Novosphingobium sp. G106: one gene and its partner. The main gene of each other region encodes a partner of the protein of the gene in region 2 in a complex. Links are inferred from orthologs where the notes say so. Each region holds a gene or a part of one and is shown on either strand. Other genes may lie near its edges. The genes, in order: rpsG and tig.

Region 1 (9,694 bases), 3.3 Mb from region 2 along the record:
GCGATCAATCCTAGCGCCTGATCAGCCTGAGCTTGCCGAAGGCCACGCACTGTCCGAACGCAAAAAGCCCGGCCTTCCTTGCGGAAGACCGGGCCTTTTCAACTCGGTTGTCCGAGGATCGCGAAGCTTACTTCGTGATCTTGGCGACGACGCCCGAACCGACGGTGCGGCCGCCTTCGCGGATGGCGAAGCGCAGGCCTTCGTCCATGGCGATCGGGGCGATCAGCTTGACCGACAGACCGATGTTGTCGCCGGGCATGACCATCTCGGTGCCCTCGGGGAGGATGACCTCGCCGGTGACGTCCGTGGTGCGGAAGTAGAACTGCGGACGATAGTTCGCGAAGAAAGGCGTGTGACGGCCGCCTTCGTCCTTCGACAGGACATAGACCTCGGCCGAGAACTCGGTGTGCGGCTTGACCGAACCGGGCTTGCAGAGGACCTGGCCACGCTCGACGTCTTCACGGGCAACGCCGCGAACCAGCGCGCCGATGTTGTCGCCGGCTTCGCCCTGGTCGAGCAGCTTGCGGAACATTTCGACGCCGGTGACGACGGTCTTGCGGGTGTCCTTGAGGCCGACGATCTCGACTTCCTCGCCAACCTTGACGATGCCGGTCTCGACGCGGCCGGTCACGACCGTACCACGACCCGAGATCGAGAACACGTCTTCCACCGGCATCAGGAACGGCTTGTCGGTCGGGCGCGGCGGCTGCGGGATGAACTCGTCGACGGCCTTCATCAGCGCGTAGATCGATTCCTTGCCGATGTTGTCGTCGCGGCCTTCGAGAGCGGCCAGAGCCGAACCCGGGATGATGGGGATCGCGTCGCCGTCGAAGCCGTACGAGCTCAGCAGCTCGCGGATTTCGAGCTCGACGAGCTCGAGGATTTCGGCGTCGTCGACCTGGTCGACCTTGTTCATGTAGACGACGAGCTGCGGCACGCCGACCTGGCGGGCGAGCAGGATGTGCTCGCGGGTCTGCGGCATCGGGCCGTCAGCGGCGTTCACGACCAGGATCGCGCCGTCCATCTGGGCGGCACCGGTGATCATGTTCTTCACGTAGTCGGCGTGGCCCGGGCAGTCGACGTGCGCGTAGTGGCGGTTGGCGGTCTCGTACTCGACGTGGGCGGTCGAGATCGTGATGCCGCGCTCGCGCTCTTCGGGAGCCTTGTCGATGTTGGCGTAATCGGTGAACGTCGCGCCGCCGGTCTCGGCCAGCACCTTGGTGATCGCGGCCGTCAGCGTGGTCTTGCCGTGGTCGACGTGACCGATGGTGCCGATGTTGCAGTGCGGCTTGGTCCGCTCAAATTTTGCCTTCGCCATTGTTCAAACCTTCTGTTTCGCTTGAATGAGAATCTGCGGGAAGGTGCGGCGCCCGCTGAATCAGGCGCCGCCCCTAGTATCATCTTGCCGCTTAGGCAAGCTTCTCCTTGACCTCGGCCGCGACGTTCGCCGGGACTTCGTCATAGTGGGAGAAGAACATCGAGTAATTCGCTCGGCCCTGGGTGAACGAGCGGAGCTGGTTCACGTAGCCGAACATATTCGCCAGCGGCACCATGGCCTCGACCGCCTGGGCATTGCCCCGCGTGTCAGTGCCCTGGATCTGGCCACGGCGGCTGTTGATGTCGCCGATGACGTCGCCGAGATATTCCTCCGGCGTCACCACTTCCACCTTCATGATCGGTTCGAGCAGCTTGATGCCGGCCTTCTGCGCCACTTCGCGCATCGCTGCACGACCGGCGATTTCGAATGCCAGCGCCGAAGAGTCGACGTCGTGGTAGGCACCGTCATAAAGCACGATATCGAAGTCGATGATCGGGAAGCCGACCAGCGAGCCCGAGGCCGCCGTCTCGCGGAAGCCCTTTTCGATCGCGGGGATATATTCCTTCGGAATGTTACCGCCCTTGATCTCGTCCTTGAAGGTGATGCCCGAACCGCGCTCGCCCGGCGTGACCTTGACCTTCACGCGGCCGAACTGACCGGTACCGCCCGACTGCTTCTTGTGGGTGTAATCGACGTCGACCGGCTTCGCGAGGTATTCGCGGTAGGCCACCTGCGGCGCACCGACGTTGGCCTCGACCTTGAACTCGCGGCGCATACGATCGACGATGATGTCGAGGTGAAGCTCGCCCATCCCCTTGATGATCGTCTGGCCCGATTCGTGATCGGTCGACACGCGGAACGAGGGATCTTCCGCCGAGAGACGATTGAGCGCGACGCCCATCTTCTCCTGGTCGGCCTTGGTCTTCGGCTCCACCGACAGTTCGATGACCGGCTCGGGAAATTCCATGCGCTCGAGCACGATCGGCGACCGTTCGGCGCAGAGCGTGTCGCCCGTGGTGGTTTCCTTCATGCCGGCCAGCGCGACGATGTCGCCCGCGAAGGCCTCGTCGATGTCCTTGCGGTCGTTGGCGTGCATTTCGAGAATGCGGCCGACCTTCTCCTTCTTGTCCTTCACCGAGTTCAGGTAGGTGCCCTTGGAGAGCGTGCCCGAATAGATGCGGATGAAGGTGAGCGAGCCCACGAAGGGATCGTTCATGACCTTGAACGCGAGCGCGCTGAACGGCGCGTCGTCGGTGGCGGGACGGCTGTCCGGCTCGTCGCTGTCCATCTTGACGCCCTGGACGTCTTCGATGTCGAGCGGCGAAGGCAGGTAGTCGACGACGGCGTCGAGCAGGGGCTGGACGCCCTTGTTCTTGAACGCCGAGCCGCAGACGACCGGCACGAAGGCGTGGCCCAGCGTACCCTTGCGGATCAGCGCCTTGAGCGTCGCGACGTCGGGCTCGTTGCCTTCGAGATAGGCTTCCATCGCGTCGTCGTCCTGCTCGACGGCAAGCTCGATCAGCTTCTCGCGATATTCGGCGGCCTCGTCGACCATGTCGGCGGGGATCTCTTCATAGAAGAACTCGGCGCCCAGCGCTTCGTCCTTCCAGATGATCGCACGGTTGTGCACGAGATCGACCAGGCCCTTGAGGTCGGCTTCGATGCCGATCGGGAGATAAAGCACCGCCGGCTTCGAACCGAGGCGGTCGATGATCGACTGGACGCAGTACTTGAAGTTCGCGCCGGTGCGGTCGAGCTTGTTGATGAAGCACATACGCGGCACGCCGTACTTGTCGGCCTGGCGCCACACGGTCTCGGACTGCGGTTCGACGCCGGCAACGCCGTCGAAGCAGGCAACCGCGCCGTCGAGCACGCGCAGCGAACGCTCGACTTCAATCGTGAAGTCGACGTGCCCGGGGGTGTCGATGATGTTGATGCGATATTCGTCGCCCTGGCCGCTGTCGGCCTTCCAGAAGCAGGTCGTCGCGGCCGACGTGATCGTGATGCCGCGCTCCTGCTCCTGCTCCATCCAGTCCATGGTCGCGGCGCCGTCGTGGACTTCGCCGATCTTGTAGGACTTGCCGGTGTAGTAAAGGATACGCTCGGTCGTCGTCGTCTTGCCGGCGTCGATGTGCGCCATGATACCGATATTGCGGTACTTCTCGAGCGGATGGCCGCGTGCCATGGTGGTTTCCTTGATGTGATGAGGGGAGCCGGCTTGAGGCTCCCGCTCATATAGTGTGCTTTATGACAACCGAAAGACGTCCGGCCCTAAGCGGCGCGAACCTACCGGCGTCCCATTACCAGCGATAATGGCTGAACGCACGGTTGGCGTCGGCCATGCGGTGGGTGTCTTCGCGCTTCTTGACCGCGTTGCCGCGGTTGTTGGCGGCGTCGAGCAGCTCGGCCGAGAGGCGCGCCGACATCGTCGTTTCCGAACGGTTGCGGGCGGCCGTGATCAGCCAGCGGATGGCGAGAGCCTGGGCGCGCTCGGGGCGAACCTCGACCGGCACCTGGTAGGTGGCACCACCGACGCGGCGCGAACGCACTTCGATCTGCGGCTTCACGTTCTCGAGCGCATTGTGGAACAGCCCGAGCGGATCGGCCTTGGCGCGCGTTTCCATGGTTTCCATGGCGCCATAGACGATGCTTTCGGCGACGGACTTCTTACCGTCGAGCATCAGGTTGTTCATGAACTTCGACAGAACCTCATCCCCGAACTTGGGATCAGGCAGGATTTCCCGCTTCTCGGGACGACGACGACGTGACATCGGATGAATTCCTTATTCTCAGGCCGCTGCGACAAAGGCGCGGCCGGGAAAAACCAGCCTGAGGCTTACTTCGGACGCTTGGCGCCGTACTTCGAACGGCTCTGCTTGCGGTCCTTGACACCCTGGGTGTCGAGCACGCCGCGCAGCACGTGGTAACGCACGCCGGGAAGGTCGCGAACACGGCCGCCGCGGATCAGCACGACCGAGTGCTCCTGCAGGTTGTGGCCTTCGCCCGGGATGTACGAGATGACCTCGCGGCTGTTGGTCAGGCGGATCTTGGCCACCTTGCGAAGCGCCGAGTTCGGCTTCTTCGGCGTCGTCGTGTAGACGCGCGTGCAGACGCCGCGCTTCTGGGGGTTCTGCTCCATCGCAGGAACCTTCGACTTGGCCTTCTGCGGTACGCGACCCTTGCGGATCAGCTGGTTGATAGTCGGCATGAAGTACTCTTCACCTGTGTTTGGGGACAGCGGAATTGCCGCCCCGGTATGGCATTCGAGAACCGATGGAGATGTACGGGATCACGCATGTGCGCCGCGCCCCGGGCAAGCCGGGCAGCAGGCAGTTCGCACAGCGTGAGCCGAAAACACTCCACCCGGTCGAAGAATGCCGGGTTACTTTGACGATGGGCGCGAGGAACTGGCCCTCACCCGCACCGCCAATGTTCAGCTCTATATCCGGCAAGCGAGATAAATCCCGTCCGGAAGCCGGCGCCCTTAGTGCGGTTTGTAAAAGCGGTCAAGCGCGCGATGGCGCGCCGCGCGATCAAAGCGCCGGATCAGAGCGCGCGCGAACCCGCTTCGCCGACCGACTCGATGTCGCGACCGACACCCTTGACCGTATTGCATGCCGCAAGCGAGGCCAGCAGACCGCCGAGCACGGCCGCACAGAGCAGTTTGCGATATGGCGTCATTCTTCTCATTCCCCGCGCAACAATCCTGCCCATCCCTAGCATCGCGGAGGCGCATATCAAGCGTCACGCAATGCGGCGACCGGGCGCTCGGCGGCGACGAGAAGGTTTGGCCCGGCCCTCAGGACGTGATAGGGTAATCCCCTACATGGCGGAAGAGGAGAGCCAGCCATGATGGATCCGACACTGCGCCTGATACTTGCCCGCAAGGAAGTACTGCTCGCCTTGGGTTCGGAAAGCGCCGAGGACGAACGGCTGCATCGCGCATTGGCGGACCAACTCACCGCCGAAGCCGTGCGTGACATCGATCGCGAACCCGGACGGAAGTATGACTGGTCGCGGCTCGCCTTGCCGGCCTAGGTCATAACGCTGAGAACTAGGCCTTCTGACTGGAGCGCGGCTCAGGCAGGATGCCTGCCTGCAGCGCGGCGAAATCGGCGCAGTCGGCCGCTGCATCGATCCGAGCCTGGAGCGCGCGGTAGTGCGTCAGCACGGTCTCGCCGAAAGCGCTGACTCGCGCGCCGCCGCCATGCGCGCTGCCGGGCGAGGTTTCGACCAGCGGGCGCTGCCAGCAGCGGTTCATCGCATCGACCAGTAGCCAGGCGCGGCGGTAGGACATGCCCATGGCCCGGCCCGCGGCCGAAATCGATCCGTGCGCACGGATCGCCTCGAGCAGATCGGCCTTGCCCGGTCCCATCGCGATCTCCTCGCCAGAATAGAGCTGCACCTTTAGCTTGAGGATCGCTTCGTCCGCCATTCCGGCATCCTAGCGCCAGTCCGCCATCGCGGCGAGCCCCCAACTTTGCGGCGACAAACGATCGCCTTCAGCCCATCCGGCCTGAAAAATTTGCTTAAAATGCCGTTATCTACGTTCGGATCAGGGGGCATCCCAAGCGCGAAAGATTGTGCAATGCAGCATTTTGACTACCGCAAGGCGACGGCTTCTGTACACTGCGGCGACTTTCCGGTCGAACTCACGCGGGGCAAGCGCATGGCGGGGCAGTACGATTTCATCGTCATCGGCAGCGGTCCCTCGGGCCGCCGCGCCGCGATCCAGGCAGCGAAGCTCGGCAAGTCGGTACTCGTCGTCGAAGGCCGCAAGCGGGTCGGCGGCGTTTCGGTGCATACGGGCACGATCCCTTCGAAAACCCTGCGCGAGACCGCGCTCAACCTCTCGGGCTGGCGCGAGCGCGGCTTCTATGGCCGGTCGTACCGGGTCAAGAAGGAGATTGGCAGCGAGGATCTGGGCATCCGCCTGCACAAGACGCTCGAGCATGAGGTCGACGTGCTCGAACACCAGTTCCTGCGCAACGGCGTCCACACGATGGAGGGCTTCGCCCGCTTCGAGGACGCGCACCGCCTGATCGTCACCTCGCCCGACGGCAGCCAGTTGGCGGTCGAAGGCGAGCGCATCCTGATTGCCGTGGGCACGGTTCCTTTCCGCCCCGAGGGCATCGACTTCGACGACGATTGCATCCTCGACAGCGACGAGGTGGTCGAGATCCCGCGCCTGCCGCGCAGTCTCACCGTCGTCGGCGCGGGCGTGATCGGCATTGAATATGCGACGATTTTCAGCGCGCTCGACGTGGCGGTGACGATCATCGAACCGCGGAGCACTTTCCTCGATTTCATCGACCGCGAGATCATCGACGAATTCGTCCACCAGCTACGTGACCGCGGCGTCTCGTTCCGGCTCGGCTCGCCGGTCAAATCGGTCGTTCGCGAGGGCAACCGCGTCGTCTGCACGACCGAGGACGGCCGCATCGTGCGCAACGAGATGTTGCTCTATTGCGCCGGCCGCATGGGCGCGACCGACCAACTCGGACTCGACGCCTGCGGCCTTACGACCGATGGGCGCGGGCGGCTGAAAGTGAACGCCGACACGTTCCAGACCGAAGTTCCGCACATCTATGCGGCGGGCGACGTGATCGGTTTTCCCAGCCTTGCTTCAACCTCGATGGAACAGGGCCGTATTGCTGCCTGCCATGCCTTCGAGCTGCCGCTGCCGCCGGCTCCGGCCTATTTCCCCTACGGTGTCTATGCCGTGCCGGAAATCTCGACCGTGGGCATGAGCGAGCAGGAAGTGCGCGACAAGGGCATCGCCTACGAATGCGGCATCGCCCGCATGCGCGAGACCTCACGCGGGCATATCATGGGCCTCGATCAGGGCATGATGAAGATGATCTTCAGCCACAAGACGCGTCGGCTGCTGGGCGTCCACATCCTCGGCGAAGGCGCTACCGAGCTGATCCACATCGGCCAGGCGGTGCTCAACCTTAAGGGCACGGTCGACTACTTCATCGAGAACACCTTCAATTACCCGACGCTGGCGGAGGCCTACAAGATCGCCGCACTCGACGCCTGGAACCGCATGCCGCGCGATTGAGGGCGGCCCACGTCATAGGGGAGGCCGGGGCGCTTGGCTGACAGCGCCCGCGCCGGGGCGCAGGCGCTTGCGCTCGCTATTGGCGTAGGAAAGTACCTTCACAATGGAGCAACTAAGATCTGCGACGAGTTCCGCGAGGCTTGCCGCTGTCTATCAAGCTCTCTAGCGTGAAGGCTATGAATGAAATGCGTTTTTACCGCGTCGTAGCACCTTTGCTGGCTGTTTCGGCGCTGACTGGGTGTGGGGATGGCGGAAGCTCTACGCCGTCGCCGACCCCTACGGCGACGCCGAGCCCGTCTCCGACCCCCACACCCACACCCACACCCACACCCACACCGCTTACGACGCTGCCGACGCCGGCCGCTGCCGTGGGCGATTCCGGTGCCGGCGTGCCTCAAGGCCAGCCCGTTCCTGGAACATTCTTTCGCACCGTCTGCCGCCCCGACGCGGTCTACAGCGATACGTTTTCGGTTCCGCTCGCGCGGATCAGCGCAGACGGCGGAGCGCTCTCGCCGCCCTCGCTGACCGATCGGCTCCACTATTCTCAGGCGACCAAGCGCTACACCTTCATCGAGTTCAACAGTTCGCTGGATTCGAGCATCAGCTTCGGCCCGGACAACATCGTCACCACTGCGACCACACCCGAGGAGACCCTGTTCCGCCGCGACCAGTGCCTCACCACTTCGGGGTCCGACGTCTACATGCTGCGCCTGTTCAATCCGGGTTCCGCCAACCCGACGCTCAATCTGAACTATGCCAGCTTCGGCCTGTTCACGATCCAGAACGCGTCTCTGGGCGGCCCGCTTATCACCTATCTGCCTTTCGGCTATGCCCTGCCGACGGGTGCCGCGGGCCTCAACCGCGCGGGCGTCGCGACCTATACCGGCGTGGTGAAAGGCATCGCCCGAGACAACAGCGCGCAATATGACGTGATCGGAACGCTTACCACCACGGTCGACTTCACCAGCAAGGCGTTCTCGACGAAACTCGACCTCACACTCAAGAATCCGCAGACGAATGCGACCGTGAATATCATCACGATCAATTTCAACCAGTCGGGAACGCCGACGTTGTCCACGCTCAACGGCACGGCTTCAACGGGCTCCGGCGACGTCGTCGGCGTTCTGGCAGGCCCCCAGGCGGAGGAAATCGCCATGGCGGCGACTCTGACCGTCGCGTCCCCCCAGAACGTCACTTCGGATATCCGGATCGCGCTTTCGGCGGCCGGGAAGCGCTGAACGAGCCCTGACGGCAAAGGACGAGGGCCGCCGCCCGCCTCTGCATCGGGCCATCGATGTTGGAACCAAATCGCCGCGGGTGTACTTAATCCGCGGAGGTAGACCATGGCCGCTCGTGCTTACTGGAAAGGCCAGATCCGACTGGCGCTCGTCTCGATCCCGGTGGAGATCTACAAGGCGACCAAGTCGGGCGCCTCGATCTCCTTCCGCCAGATTCACGAGCCTTCGGGCAAGCCGATCAAGTACGAGAAGGTCGTGCCGGGCATCGGCCCGGTCGACCGCGACGAAATCATCAAGGGCTACGAGCTCTCCAAGGGCCATTTCGTGCTGCTCGAGGACGCGGAGATCGAGGCGGTCAAGCTCGAGTCCAAGCGGACGCTCGATCTCGTCCAGTTCGTCGATGCCGATGCGATCGACGTACTCTATTTCGACCAGCCCTATTACGTCGTCCCCGCCGACGATCTTGCCGAGGAGGCCTACGTCGTGCTGCGTGAAGCCCTTCGGAAATCACGGAAAGTAGGCCTTGGGCAGCTCGCGATCAGGGGCCAGGAGTTTCTCGTCAGCCTCAAGCCCTGCGGCCGCGGGCTGGTGCTCGAGACGCTGCGCTATGCCGACGAGGTGAACAAGGCGGCGAACTATTTCCGCGATATCGGCGACACGAAGCCCGATGCCGACCTGCTCGATCTCGCCACCACCCTGATCGAGAAGAAGGCGGGCAAGTTCGATGCCGGCGAATATCACAACCGTTATATCGACGGGCTGCACCGGCTGATTGAAAAGAAAGCGAAAGCCAAGGGCAAGCGCGTGCTCGAGGATGTCGAGGAACCGGGGCCGGCTTCGGGCAAGTCCAACGTCATTGATCTAATGGCCGCGCTCAAGGCCTCGGTCGAGGGCAAGAAGACGGCGCCCGACAAGGCGGAAAAACCGACAGCCAAAGCGACACCCAAGAGCCGTCCAGCTGCCGCAGCCAAGCCCGCGGCGCGGCGCAAACGCGCCTGACCGTGGCGACGCGGCAGAAATCCGATCCGCTGGCGAGCTACAATGCCAAGCGCGACTTCAAGAAGACTGCCGAGC
Region 2 (9,930 bases):
GCCACCCAGGCCCCACGGATCGAGATCGATGCTCGCAAGGCCGCAGAGGCCGCCGATGCGATTGGCCGTCTGCATCGCCAGCAGTCGGCCGTTGGCGAAGGTCCACTCGTATCGCCGGCGCTCGCCCCCTGCCAGGCTGGCCGACATTCCCACGACCCACAGGAGCGCAACGATGATCAGCGCGCTCCTCCAGCGCGCCGGCATGCGGTCTCCGACGTAGCGGAGCGCATCCGCCAGGCCCAGGCTGAAGAACAGCACGACGATCGCAGTCGACAGCAGAACGAAGCGGAATTCCTTGTGCGCGATCAAGGAAAGCAGAAGGACGTTTATCACGGCCGCGGCCAGCAGCGCCGGATAGCGGCGCACGGCCAGCGCGGCGAAGCCCAGGATCACCCAGGCGCTCGACTGCCAATGGAAGGTGACCAGGTAATAGGGGTAGAACACCGGCGTCCTGATGCCGAAATCTTCCGAGCGGCCCTGCAGGAGGTTGGACGAGAAGTTGTTGAACACCCATTCGAAGGGCATCACGCCGAACGAAAGGTCGATCGCCGATCCGATGAGCAAAGCCGCAATGCCGCCGATGGCTACGGGCAACCAGAGGTCGCGGAAGCGGTATTTGCAAGTCAGCAGTACCAGGACGCCGATCGCAGGAAGATACTGATAGCGGACGATCGCCGCGAGGCCGAGGGCGAAGCCTGCGGCGAGCAGCTTGCGCGTCGTCGCAGTCTCGGCGCGGCACAGCACGGCGGCGGCCGGCATGATCAGCGCCAAGGCCAGCGGCTCGCTGAGTGTGTGTACCGCGTAGAAAACGAAATCGAACCAGATCGCCGCAACGAAGGCAGCCAGCAAGCCGTGGAACCGCGAGATGCCGTTGCCCAAGGCGTAGAACGACAGGACCACCGATATCGAGGCGAGCGCGAACAGCCCGCGAAGGACCGGTAGATAGGCCAGCGAGCCGGGCGAGAACTTTTCGGACAAGGCGATCGGGCCCGACAGGATCAGCGGCAGGAACCAGCTGCGAATGCCTTCGCGCCATTCCCAGGTCGCGATACCATAGCCGGTGGCGAGGCGATGCGCGGGTTCGAGATACTGGAATATCTCGTCGGGATGATGGAGCGCCGGGATGGCCAGTAGGGGCAAACGCAGCGCCAATGCCAGCACGACAATCAGCGCCAGTGCGTGGCGCGAAGGCCATCCTGACCAGACACCCTCGATCCCGTCGACCAGCCGCCAGCAGAGTCCCGCAAACCAGACACCAAACCGCGACGATTCACCGTCCGTTTCAGCTATGGCGGGGTGATCGCTCATTCAGGGTCAGAAACGATCGAGGCACCGCTTATCGCGGCAACCCTACATTGTCCCTTGAAGCCGTTGCACTCGAAACAGTCTATCACGGGCGCTCCCATCGATGGGTTCGACTGTCTGACGCGCCCCAGCCCGATGTTCAAGGGCGTTAACCGATTGAGGCGCGCGGCCAGAATCGCATTGGCGATGCGCCCCGCGCTCTAGCCAAAAACAAACGGCCCGGTGCACGAAGCGCCGGGCCGTCCGATTGTTTGCGAACCGCGAAGCGATCAGGCCTTATCGGCAGGCGCCTTCTTGGCGGCAGGCTTCTTTGCCGGAGCCTTCTTGGCAGACGCTTCCTCGGCAGCGGCTTCGGCCTTGGGCGCGGCAGCCTTCTTGGCAGGCGCCTTCTTCGCAGCGGGCTTTTCCTCGGCCGTAGCAGCCTCGGGTTCTGCGACGGGCTCGGCCGCCGCCTTGGCCTTCTTCGGTGCGGCCTTCTTGGCGGCGGGCTTGTGGTCGTGATCGTGACCGCAATCCGGGCCATGGACATGACCGTCTTCTTCGGCCTCGATCGCGGCCTGGAGTTCGTCCTTGGTCACTTCGCGCTCGGCGACTTCGGCCTTGTCGAACAGGAAGTCGACGACCTTGTCCTCATAGAGCGGTGCGCGCAGCTGGGCGGCGACGAGCGGGTCCTGCTGGACGTACTCGTAGAAGCGCTGGCGATCCTCGGGACGATACTGCTGCGCGGCCTGCGCCATCAGCATCTGCATTTCCTGCTGGGTCACCTCGACGCCGTTGGCCTGGCCGATTTCCGAAAGCAGCAGGCCCAGGCGCACGCGGCGCTCGGCGATCGCCTTGTAATCGTCCTTCTCGGCTTCGATTTCCTTGAGCGCAGCCTCGGGGTCTTCCTCGTGGCCGGCTTCGTGGGTCAGCTGCTGCCAGATCTGGCCGAACTCGGCTTCGACCATCGAGGGCGGAACCTCGAAATCGTGGCCGGCGGCGAGCTGGTCGAGCAGCGCACGCTTCATCTGCGTGCGGGTCAGCCCCGCGGTCTGCTGCTCGAGCTGGCCGCGGAGCAGGCCCTTGAGCTGGTCGAGGCTCTCGAGGCCCAGGTTCTTGGCGAGATCGTCGTTGATCTCCTGCTCGCCGGCGACCTTCACCGCATGGACGGTGATGTCGAAGGTCGCATCCTTGCCCGCAAGTTCCTTGGCGCCGTAGTCGGCGGGGAAAGTCACGGTGATCTGGCGCTCCTCGCCGGCCTTCACGCCGACGAGCTGCTCCTCGAACCCCGGGATCAGGCGGCCGGAGCCCAGCTCGATCGGCTGGTTCTCGGCGCTGCCGCCCTCGAAGGCGACGCCGTCGCGCTTGCCGACGAAGTCGACCAGGACCTGGTCGCCGTTCTCGGCCTTCTTGCCCTTCTTGGCATCGGTAAAGCTCTTCTGCTGGCCGGCGAAGCGCGCAACTTCGGCGTCGACCTCTTCATCGGTGACGGGCACGACCAGCTTCTCGAGCTTGAGGCCTTCGATCGCCGGCGCGGCGATCTGGGGCAGCACTTCGAGGCTGACGGTCAGTTCGGCATCCTTGCCTTCCTCATAGCCATCGCCAAGGCTGACGTCGGGCTGCATCGCGGGGCGCAGCTTCTGCTCGCTGACGAGCTGATCCATCGCCTCGCGGATCGAGGTGTTGAGCGCTTCCTGGTGGATCGCCGGGCCGTGCATCTTCTTGACAAGGTTCACCGGAACCTTGCCCGGGCGGAAACCCGGCAGGCGCATCTGCGGGGCGATCTTCTTGACCTCGCCCTCGATCCGCGCGGAGATGTCCTTGGCCGAAATCGTGACGGTGTAGCCACGCTTCAAACCTTCGTTGGCGGTCTCGACAATCTGCATCGCTCTAAAAGCCTTCCACTCTCAAAAAATGCCGCCGATCAGTCCAGGGCGAGGTATTGGTGCGGGCGAAGGGACTCGAACCCCCACATCTTGCGATACTGGTACCTAAAACCAGCGCGTCTACCAATTCCGCCACGCCCGCAAACCGAGGAAGCCGAAAAATCAGGCGACGGCCCTTATAAGCACTGGGGCAAAAGGGCAAGCGCGCTGGGGCCTAAGACGGAACCACTATCGTACCGCAACGGTTCAACCAGCAGGAAGGTAGGTTCTCATGGCCACGCAACCCGATTTCTCGCCCGACCGGATCGAGCCGCAATCGCCGCCCGAAGCGCCGCAGCAGGAGCCGCAGCCCGGCTTCGATCCCAACAATCCCGACGAGAGCCCGGTGATCCAGCCGGATTTCGACGAGCCCGACCGCGGCCCGGACGAGACGCCGCCGCCGCTGTAGATCGGCACTCGTGCTTCCGCGTCAGTCATGCGGCAACCCTAGGCGGGAGCGCGGGGGAATCGTATGGATGCCGGATCAAATCGGCAACGGCGAGTACCATGACCGCAATCACCATCGAGCCCATCAAGCCGCACATCGGCAGCCTGGTTCGCGTAGACAAGGCGCGTCTCTGCGATCCCGAGATCGTCCAGACGGTGCGCGAGGCGATGGAACAGCGCGGCGTCCTGGTGTTCCCCGAGTTGCACCTGACCGACGCGGAGCAACTCGCCTTCACCGACGCCTTCGGCCAGCGGCTCAACTATACCAGCGGTGCGACCCCGAACGGCGCGCGTGGCGCGGTCGCCGGCGAAGAGGCTGACGTCTACAAGATCGCACTCGGCAAGGGTGCGACGCTGGCCCCCGAATTCGTCTACGCCACCTGGTTCTGGCACACCGACGGCGTCACAGTCGACCAGCCGCTGCCCAAGGCGACGATGCTCTCGGCGCGCAAGCTGTCACTCACGGGCGGCCAGACCGAATTCGCCAACACTTTCGCAGCCTGGGCGCGGCTGCCCGCGGCGGAGCAGGCGGCGATCGCCGAGCTCAGGGTGATCCACCGGCTCGAAGCCGCGATGCGCCATGTCTTCCGCGAGATTCCCGAGGATCGCCTCGCCCGGTTCCGCCAGGCACCCGAGATGGTCGTGCCGCTGGTCTGGACGCAGCAGGATGGCCGCCAGTCGCTCGTCCTCGGCACCCACGCCGACGAGGTGATCGGCATGCCCTACACCGCCGGCCGTTCGCTGCTGGAGAGACTGATCGAATGGGCCGCGCAGCCCGACTTCTCCTACAGCCACGACTGGCGCGAGGGCGATTTCGTCATCTGGAACAACCACGGCGTGATGCACCGGGTCGTGCCCTACGATGCGGATTCGGACCGCAACATGCACCGTACCTCGATCCAGGGCGACCAGCGCCTTGGCCGGCCTTTGGCGGAACTCCAGCCGGCTTAGGTTTGGCCGCGACAAGCGCGCGATCGACTTTGCCTGAAAGAGGTTCGTCACCCCGCTTGATCCGGGGTCCGGCTCATTGCGGCCAGACGCGAGGTTGCGAAGGCAGCGGGATCCCGGGTCAAGCCCGGGATGACGATGTCAGGGTGAGGTTATCCCGCTCTAATTGAGACCCAGGACCTTCGCCACGCGCGCCAGCAAGGTCAGGTCCGCCCTGGGTGGCAGCCTGCCGCCCGCCGAGGCCGGGCATTCGAGGCAATAGGCCTGGACCCCGCGCGTGCCGATCAACCGCTCGGCGCCGGCCAGTGCCTTGCCGATCAGGCCCATCTGGCTGGCAGTTACCGCCCCGGCGAAGTCGCGCGCTTCGGCCGGCGGGGCGCTGTCTTCGTCGCTGCCACCGAGGCGCTGAAGGATCGAGGCCCACTGCTCGTCGCGCTGGCCCAGGTATTCGGGATGCCAGGAGTCGAGCTTCGCCGCCTTGGCCGCATAGGCCAGCGCCTGGTCGAGCCCACCGAACTCGTCGACCAGGCCGTTCTGCCGTGCCGTGCCGCCGTCCCAGACGCGGCCCTGGCCGATCGCGTCGATCTGCTCGGGCGTCCGGTGCCGCGACTGGCCGACGAGGCCGAGGAAGTGGCCGTAGCTGTGCTCGACATTGAGCTGGAGCATCGACTGGATCTCGGGCGAGAGGCCGCTGACGACATCGGGCTGGCCCGACAGCGGCGTGGTCGCCACGCCGTCGGTGGTCACGCCCCACTCGGACAGGGCGTGCTCGAAGCTCGGCACGATGGCGAAGACCCCGATCGAGCCGGTAATCGTCCCCGGCTCGGCGAAGATGCGGTCGGCCGGGGTCGAGACCCAGTAGCCGCCGCTCGCCGCGAGATTGGCCATCGAGACCACGACCGGGATCTTCTTGGCCTTGTAGCGCGCGATCGCCGCGCGGATCGCCTCGGAGCCCGTGATCGAGCCGCCCGGCGAATCGACGCGCACGACCAGCGCCGCAAAGTTCTTCGCCTGCGCCTCGTCGAGCAGCTTGGCGATGCGGTCGCCGCCCGCGGTACCCGGCCCGGCGTCGCCGTCGACGATCTCGCCCGCCACTGTGACCACGCCGATCGCCCGGCCCGGTTCGGCCGGCTTGTTGGCCGCAAGCCAGGTCTTGAGCCCGGTATGGGCAAAATGCCCAGGCCCCGGATCGCGCGTATCGTCGCCGACGATCTCGGCGACACGCTGGCCGAACTGCGCCTCGTCGCCGAGCTTGTCGACCAGCCCTGCGCTCTGCGCGCCCTTGGCGGCATCGCCGCCCGCAGCTTTCAGCCAGGCCACCGGATCGCCGCCGACCAGCGCGATGTTGGCCTTGGGCCGCGCCTTGGCGACGTCCGCCTTCCAGTTCTCCCAGATCGCGCCGTAGAGCGCCTTGCTCGCCTCGCGCGAGGGGTCGGACATGTCGTTGCGGATGTAAGGCTCGACCGCGCTCTTGTAGGTGCCGACGCGGAAGACGTGCGCGGTGACCTTCAGCTTGTCGAGCAGGCCGCCGTAGTAAAGGTTCTTGCCGCCGGGCCCGAGCACGAAGGCCCCGCCCATCGGGTTGACCCAGGCTTCGCTGGCGTGGGCAGCAAGCTGCACGCCGTCGTCGTTGTATAGCGTGGCATAGGTCAGCACCGGCTTCTTCGCCGCGCGCACCGCGTCCATCGCCTCGCCGATCTCGGTCATGTGCACAAAACCGCCGCCGGTGAAGCGCGAGAGATCGAAGACCACGGCCTTGATCCGGTCGTCCTTCGCCGCGAGCCGCAGCGCGCGGACCACGTCGCGCGCCCGGTACTCACCGACCGGCGCCTGCTGCGACACCAGTTGCTTGATCGGATCGACCAGCGAAGGCTCCTCGACCACCGCACCGTCGAGCTTGAGCAGCAGCGCGCCCTTCTGCACCGAAGCGACGTTCGGCCGCACCGTCAGCGCCGCATAGAGCAGTCCGAAGAACATCAGGAGGAGCAGCAGCGCGAGCCCGTCCTTGATCGCAACCAGCAGCTTCCAGACCTTGCGCGCGAATGCCATGCGTGTTCCTCTATTTCGCGTCTTTCTAAGGACGGGGGACAGTTTGTCCAAGCACACTTTACCCCCCGCCCCGGCAGGTCTAAGGCGCTGTCTTCAATGACATCGCCAGAACTCCCTCACGCGGGCCGCTATCCGGCAGGCTCGCTGGCCTTCCCGCACCGCGGGCTGCTCGGCATCGCCGGCCTTGCGCCGCACGAGATCCTGTTCCTGCTCGACGAGGCCGAGCAATGGGTCGAGCTCAACCGGCAGCCGCAGAAGCGCGACGAGAGCCTGGCCGGCCTCACCATCATCAACGCCTTCTTCGAGAACTCGACGCGCACGCTCTTGAGCTTCGAGATAGCCGGCAAGCGGCTCGGCGCCGACGTCGTCAACATGCAGGTGGCGCAGTCGAGCGTGAAGAAGGGCGAGACGCTGATCGACACGGCTATGACGCTCAACGCGATGCGCGCCGACGCCATGGTCATCCGCCACGGCAGTTCGGGCGCCGTGCGGCTGATCGCCGACAAGGTGAACTGCCCGGTGCTCAATGCCGGCGACGGCCAGCATGAGCACCCGACCCAGGGCCTGCTCGACGCGCTGACGATCCGTCATGCCCTGCGCGGCAAGACCAACGGCGAATTCAACGGCCTGACGATCACGATCTGCGGCGACATCCTGCACAGCCGCGTCGCACGCTCGAACATCCATTGCCTGACCACGCTCGGCGCCGAAGTCCGCGTCTGCGCCCCGCCCGCGCTGATGCCCGCGGGGATCGAGGAGATGAAGGTCACGCCGTTCCACGATTTCGACGCAGCGCTGAAAGGCGCCGACGTGGTCATGATGCTGCGGCTCCAGCAGGAACGCATGTCGGGCCAGTTCATCCCCAGCCCGCGCGAATACCGCCACCTCTATGGCCTGACGCTCGACCGACTGGCCAAGGCCCAGCCCGATGCGCTGGTCATGCACCCCGGCCCAATGAACCGCGGCGTGGAGATCGACAGCAACGTCGCCGATCTGGTCGACCGATCGGTGATCACCCGCCAGGTCGAGATGGGAGTCGCCATCCGCATGGCCTGCCTCGATGTGCTGACACGAAAAGCGCGCAAGCTGGAGGGCTGGACATGAGCGCGGCCCCTCCTCTCGTCATCGCCAATGGCCTGCTGATGCTGCCCGAGGACGCGCCGGCCAAGGGCGCGGTGCGCGTCGAGGGCGGCCGGATCGCCGCGCTGGGCGACAGCGTCGATCAGGCTGATGCCCGCGTGGTCGATGCCAAAGGCGCAATCATCGCCCCCGGCCTCGTCGACCTCGGTGTCTTCGCGATCGACAAGCCGGCCTTCCATTTCGGCGGCGTGACCCGCGCCGCGCTGATGCCCGACCAGAGCCCGCCGCTGGATAGGCCCTCGACCGTCCGTTACGCCGCGCAGTCGGGTAAGCCGGACTTCTGGGTCCATCCGCTGGGCGCCGCGACGCGCGGGCTCGAGGGCGTCGAACTCGCCGAGATCGCGATGATGCGCGATGCCGGGGCCAAGGCGGTAGCCACCGGGCGGCGCTGGATCGGCGATTCCGGGACGATGCTCCGCCTGCTGCGCTACTGCGCGATGCTCGGCCTCGTCGTCGTCAGCCACGCCGAGGACGGCGGACTGACCGGCAATGCCGTCGCCACCGCCGGCGAGATGGCAACGCGGCTCGGCCTGCCCTCGGCACCGGCTGAGGCCGAAGCGCTGGCCATCGCTCGCGACATCGCGCTCGCCGAGATGAGCGGCGCGCGGCTCCATTTCCGCCAGGTCACGACCGCCGCCGGGCTCACGCTGGTGCGCGCCGCCAAGACCCGCGGCGTTTCGGTCACCGCCGGGGTGACGCCGGCGCATTTCATGCTCTCGGACATCGCGGTGGCCGACTTCCGCACTTTCGCCCGGCTATCGCCCCCCCTTCGCTCGGAAGCCGACCGGCAGGCGGTACGCGCTGCGCTCGCCGATGGGACGATCGACGTCATTACCTCGGGCCACGATCCGCGCGGCCCCGAGGACAAGCGCCTGCCCTTCGCCGATGCCGAGCCCGGCATGGCCGGCGCCGAGACGCTGCTGCCGTTGACGCTCAGCCTCGTACGCGACGGGGTGATCGACCTGACCCGCGCCTTCCGCCTGCTCGCGGGCAATCCCGCGCAACTACTGGGGCTCGATGCCGGCGTGCTGCGGGTGGGCGCCGAGGCCGACCTCGCGATCATCGATCCCGATCGGCCGTGGATCGTCGATTCGGACAAGATGGCGGCCGCCGCCGGCAATACGCCGTTCGACAAGCAGCCGGTCCAGGGCCGCGTCCTCGCGCTCTACAAGGGCGGCATGCCCGCAGGCAGCAACCACCTCGACAGATAAGAAAAACCCCTCCGCGAAGGGAGGGGCTTTTCCCGGTAATCGCTGACGCGAAAACTTTTAGCGGGCGCGGGCCCGGCCACCGCCGAGGTTGACGGCGAAGGACGGTTGGACCTGGCCGGCGGGCGCCCGGTTCGCCGCATAGGCGAAGCAGACGTTGCCGCGGCTCTTGAGGCCCGAGCAGAGGCTCGAGGCCGAGCCGCCGTTGAAGCCGGCGGCGGCGACGCGCCAGAAGTTCTTGCCGTTCACCACCGCAGGCGTGATCGTCATCTGGTAGCCGCGCAGCTCGGGGCTGCGCGCGGTGAGGATTCCCACGGCGCGGCGGGCATTGGCCTCGCTAGAGAACGAGCCGAGCTGGACGAGGTGCGTGCCGTTCTTGACCGCGGCAGGCCAGGCCATCGGGCGCGAGGCATCCTTGCGCGGCGCGGCGAGCTTCGGCGCGCTCGGCCGTTCGGCAACGGCGCGCGTGAAAGCAGCGACGCGGCTCGCCCGGGCGGGCGCGGCCTGCAACGAAGGCTTGGCCGCATAGTCGGCCACAGCGACCTGGGCCGCCGGCTGAACCACCGGCTGGGCGACATAGTTCGATTGCGGCTGCGCAGCGAAGGCCGTGGCGAATTCGGCCGAAGCCGGCGCCGGTACGGCAGCAACGGCCGGAGCCGGAGTCTCGCCGATCGCTGGCAGTTCGGCATCGGCAGTCCGGGTGACCGGCGCGGGCTCCGCTTCGGCGCGCTGTTCCTTCGGCTCGGCCACACCGCTGAGCGCAAGCGCTACGGGCTGACCGGCATCGGCCACGCCGACGGGCACGGCGAGCAGGCTGGCGACGCGGCGCTGCACGTCCTCGGGGCGGCTCATCGCTGCCCAGTCACCGATGCGGTCGTCGATCTGGTCGGCCGGCACGTCCTGCGACATGGCGACTCGCGCTTCGCGCC

What was found.
Region 1: the proteins of tig (region 2) and rpsG are in contact, whole or in part, in a crystal structure (PDB 3GTY), measured with the Thermotoga maritima proteins. The link is inferred for Novosphingobium sp. G106 from one-to-one orthologs. Residues at the interface, in WP_004081061.1 of Thermotoga maritima: Glu122, Val124, Val129, Leu130, Tyr133, Glu188, Gly259, Ile262, Tyr263, Glu266, Ser270, Glu273, Gln274, Glu277, Arg308, Gln311, Ile312, Ser315, Tyr316, Glu325, Arg329, Arg336, Leu363, Phe366, Trp367, Arg373, Leu377, Arg381, Leu384, Glu387; in WP_004081843.1 of Thermotoga maritima: Lys34, Lys52, Lys55, Glu59, Arg62, Gln63, Glu66, Asn67, Lys69, Val71, Arg95, Ala109, Lys110, Lys111, Gly112, Arg113, Pro114, Glu117, Glu121, Ile124, Ala125, Tyr127, Asn128, Asn129, Thr130, Gly131, Lys135, Asp139, Arg142, Met143.

What each region holds. Positions count from the first base shown.
Region 1 is NZ_JAHOOZ010000001.1:6,038,072-6,047,765, reverse strand. What follows is about bases 2,355-5,058. They hold rpsG (30S ribosomal protein S7), read right to left. Parts: upstream 4,090-5,058; coding sequence 3,619-4,089; downstream 2,355-3,618. Other genes in these bases: KRR38_RS29450 (entericidin A/B family lipoprotein), read right to left, coding at 4,865-5,008; rpsL (30S ribosomal protein S12), read right to left, coding at 4,155-4,526; fusA (elongation factor G), read right to left, coding at 2,355-3,503. In the rest of the region: tuf (elongation factor Tu), read right to left, coding at 128-1,318; more of fusA, read right to left, coding at 1,410-2,354; KRR38_RS29445 (hypothetical protein), read left to right, coding at 5,168-5,356; KRR38_RS29440 (winged helix-turn-helix domain-containing protein), read right to left, coding at 5,373-5,753; sthA (Si-specific NAD(P)(+) transhydrogenase), read left to right, coding at 5,907-7,382; KRR38_RS29430 (hypothetical protein), read left to right, coding at 7,568-8,620; KRR38_RS29425 (Ku protein), read left to right, coding at 8,726-9,619; ligD (DNA ligase D), read left to right, coding at 9,622-9,694.
Region 2 is NZ_JAHOOZ010000001.1:2,786,167-2,796,096, forward strand. The notes cover bases 873-3,812. They hold tig (trigger factor), read right to left. Parts: upstream 3,171-3,812; coding sequence 1,575-3,170; downstream 873-1,574. Other genes in these bases: KRR38_RS13310 (hypothetical protein), read right to left, coding at 873-1,308; KRR38_RS13325 (hypothetical protein), read left to right, coding at 3,442-3,618; KRR38_RS13330 (TauD/TfdA family dioxygenase), read left to right, coding at 3,717-3,812. In the rest of the region: more of KRR38_RS13310, read right to left, coding at 1-872; more of KRR38_RS13330, read left to right, coding at 3,813-4,607; signal peptide peptidase SppA, read right to left, coding at 4,767-6,653; KRR38_RS13340 (aspartate carbamoyltransferase catalytic subunit), read left to right, coding at 6,750-7,757; KRR38_RS13345 (dihydroorotase family protein), read left to right, coding at 7,754-9,004; KRR38_RS13350 (SPOR domain-containing protein), read right to left, coding at 9,062-9,930. UniProt on the Bacillus subtilis protein: Involved in protein export. Acts as a chaperone by maintaining the newly synthesized protein in an open conformation. Functions as a peptidyl-prolyl cis-trans isomerase.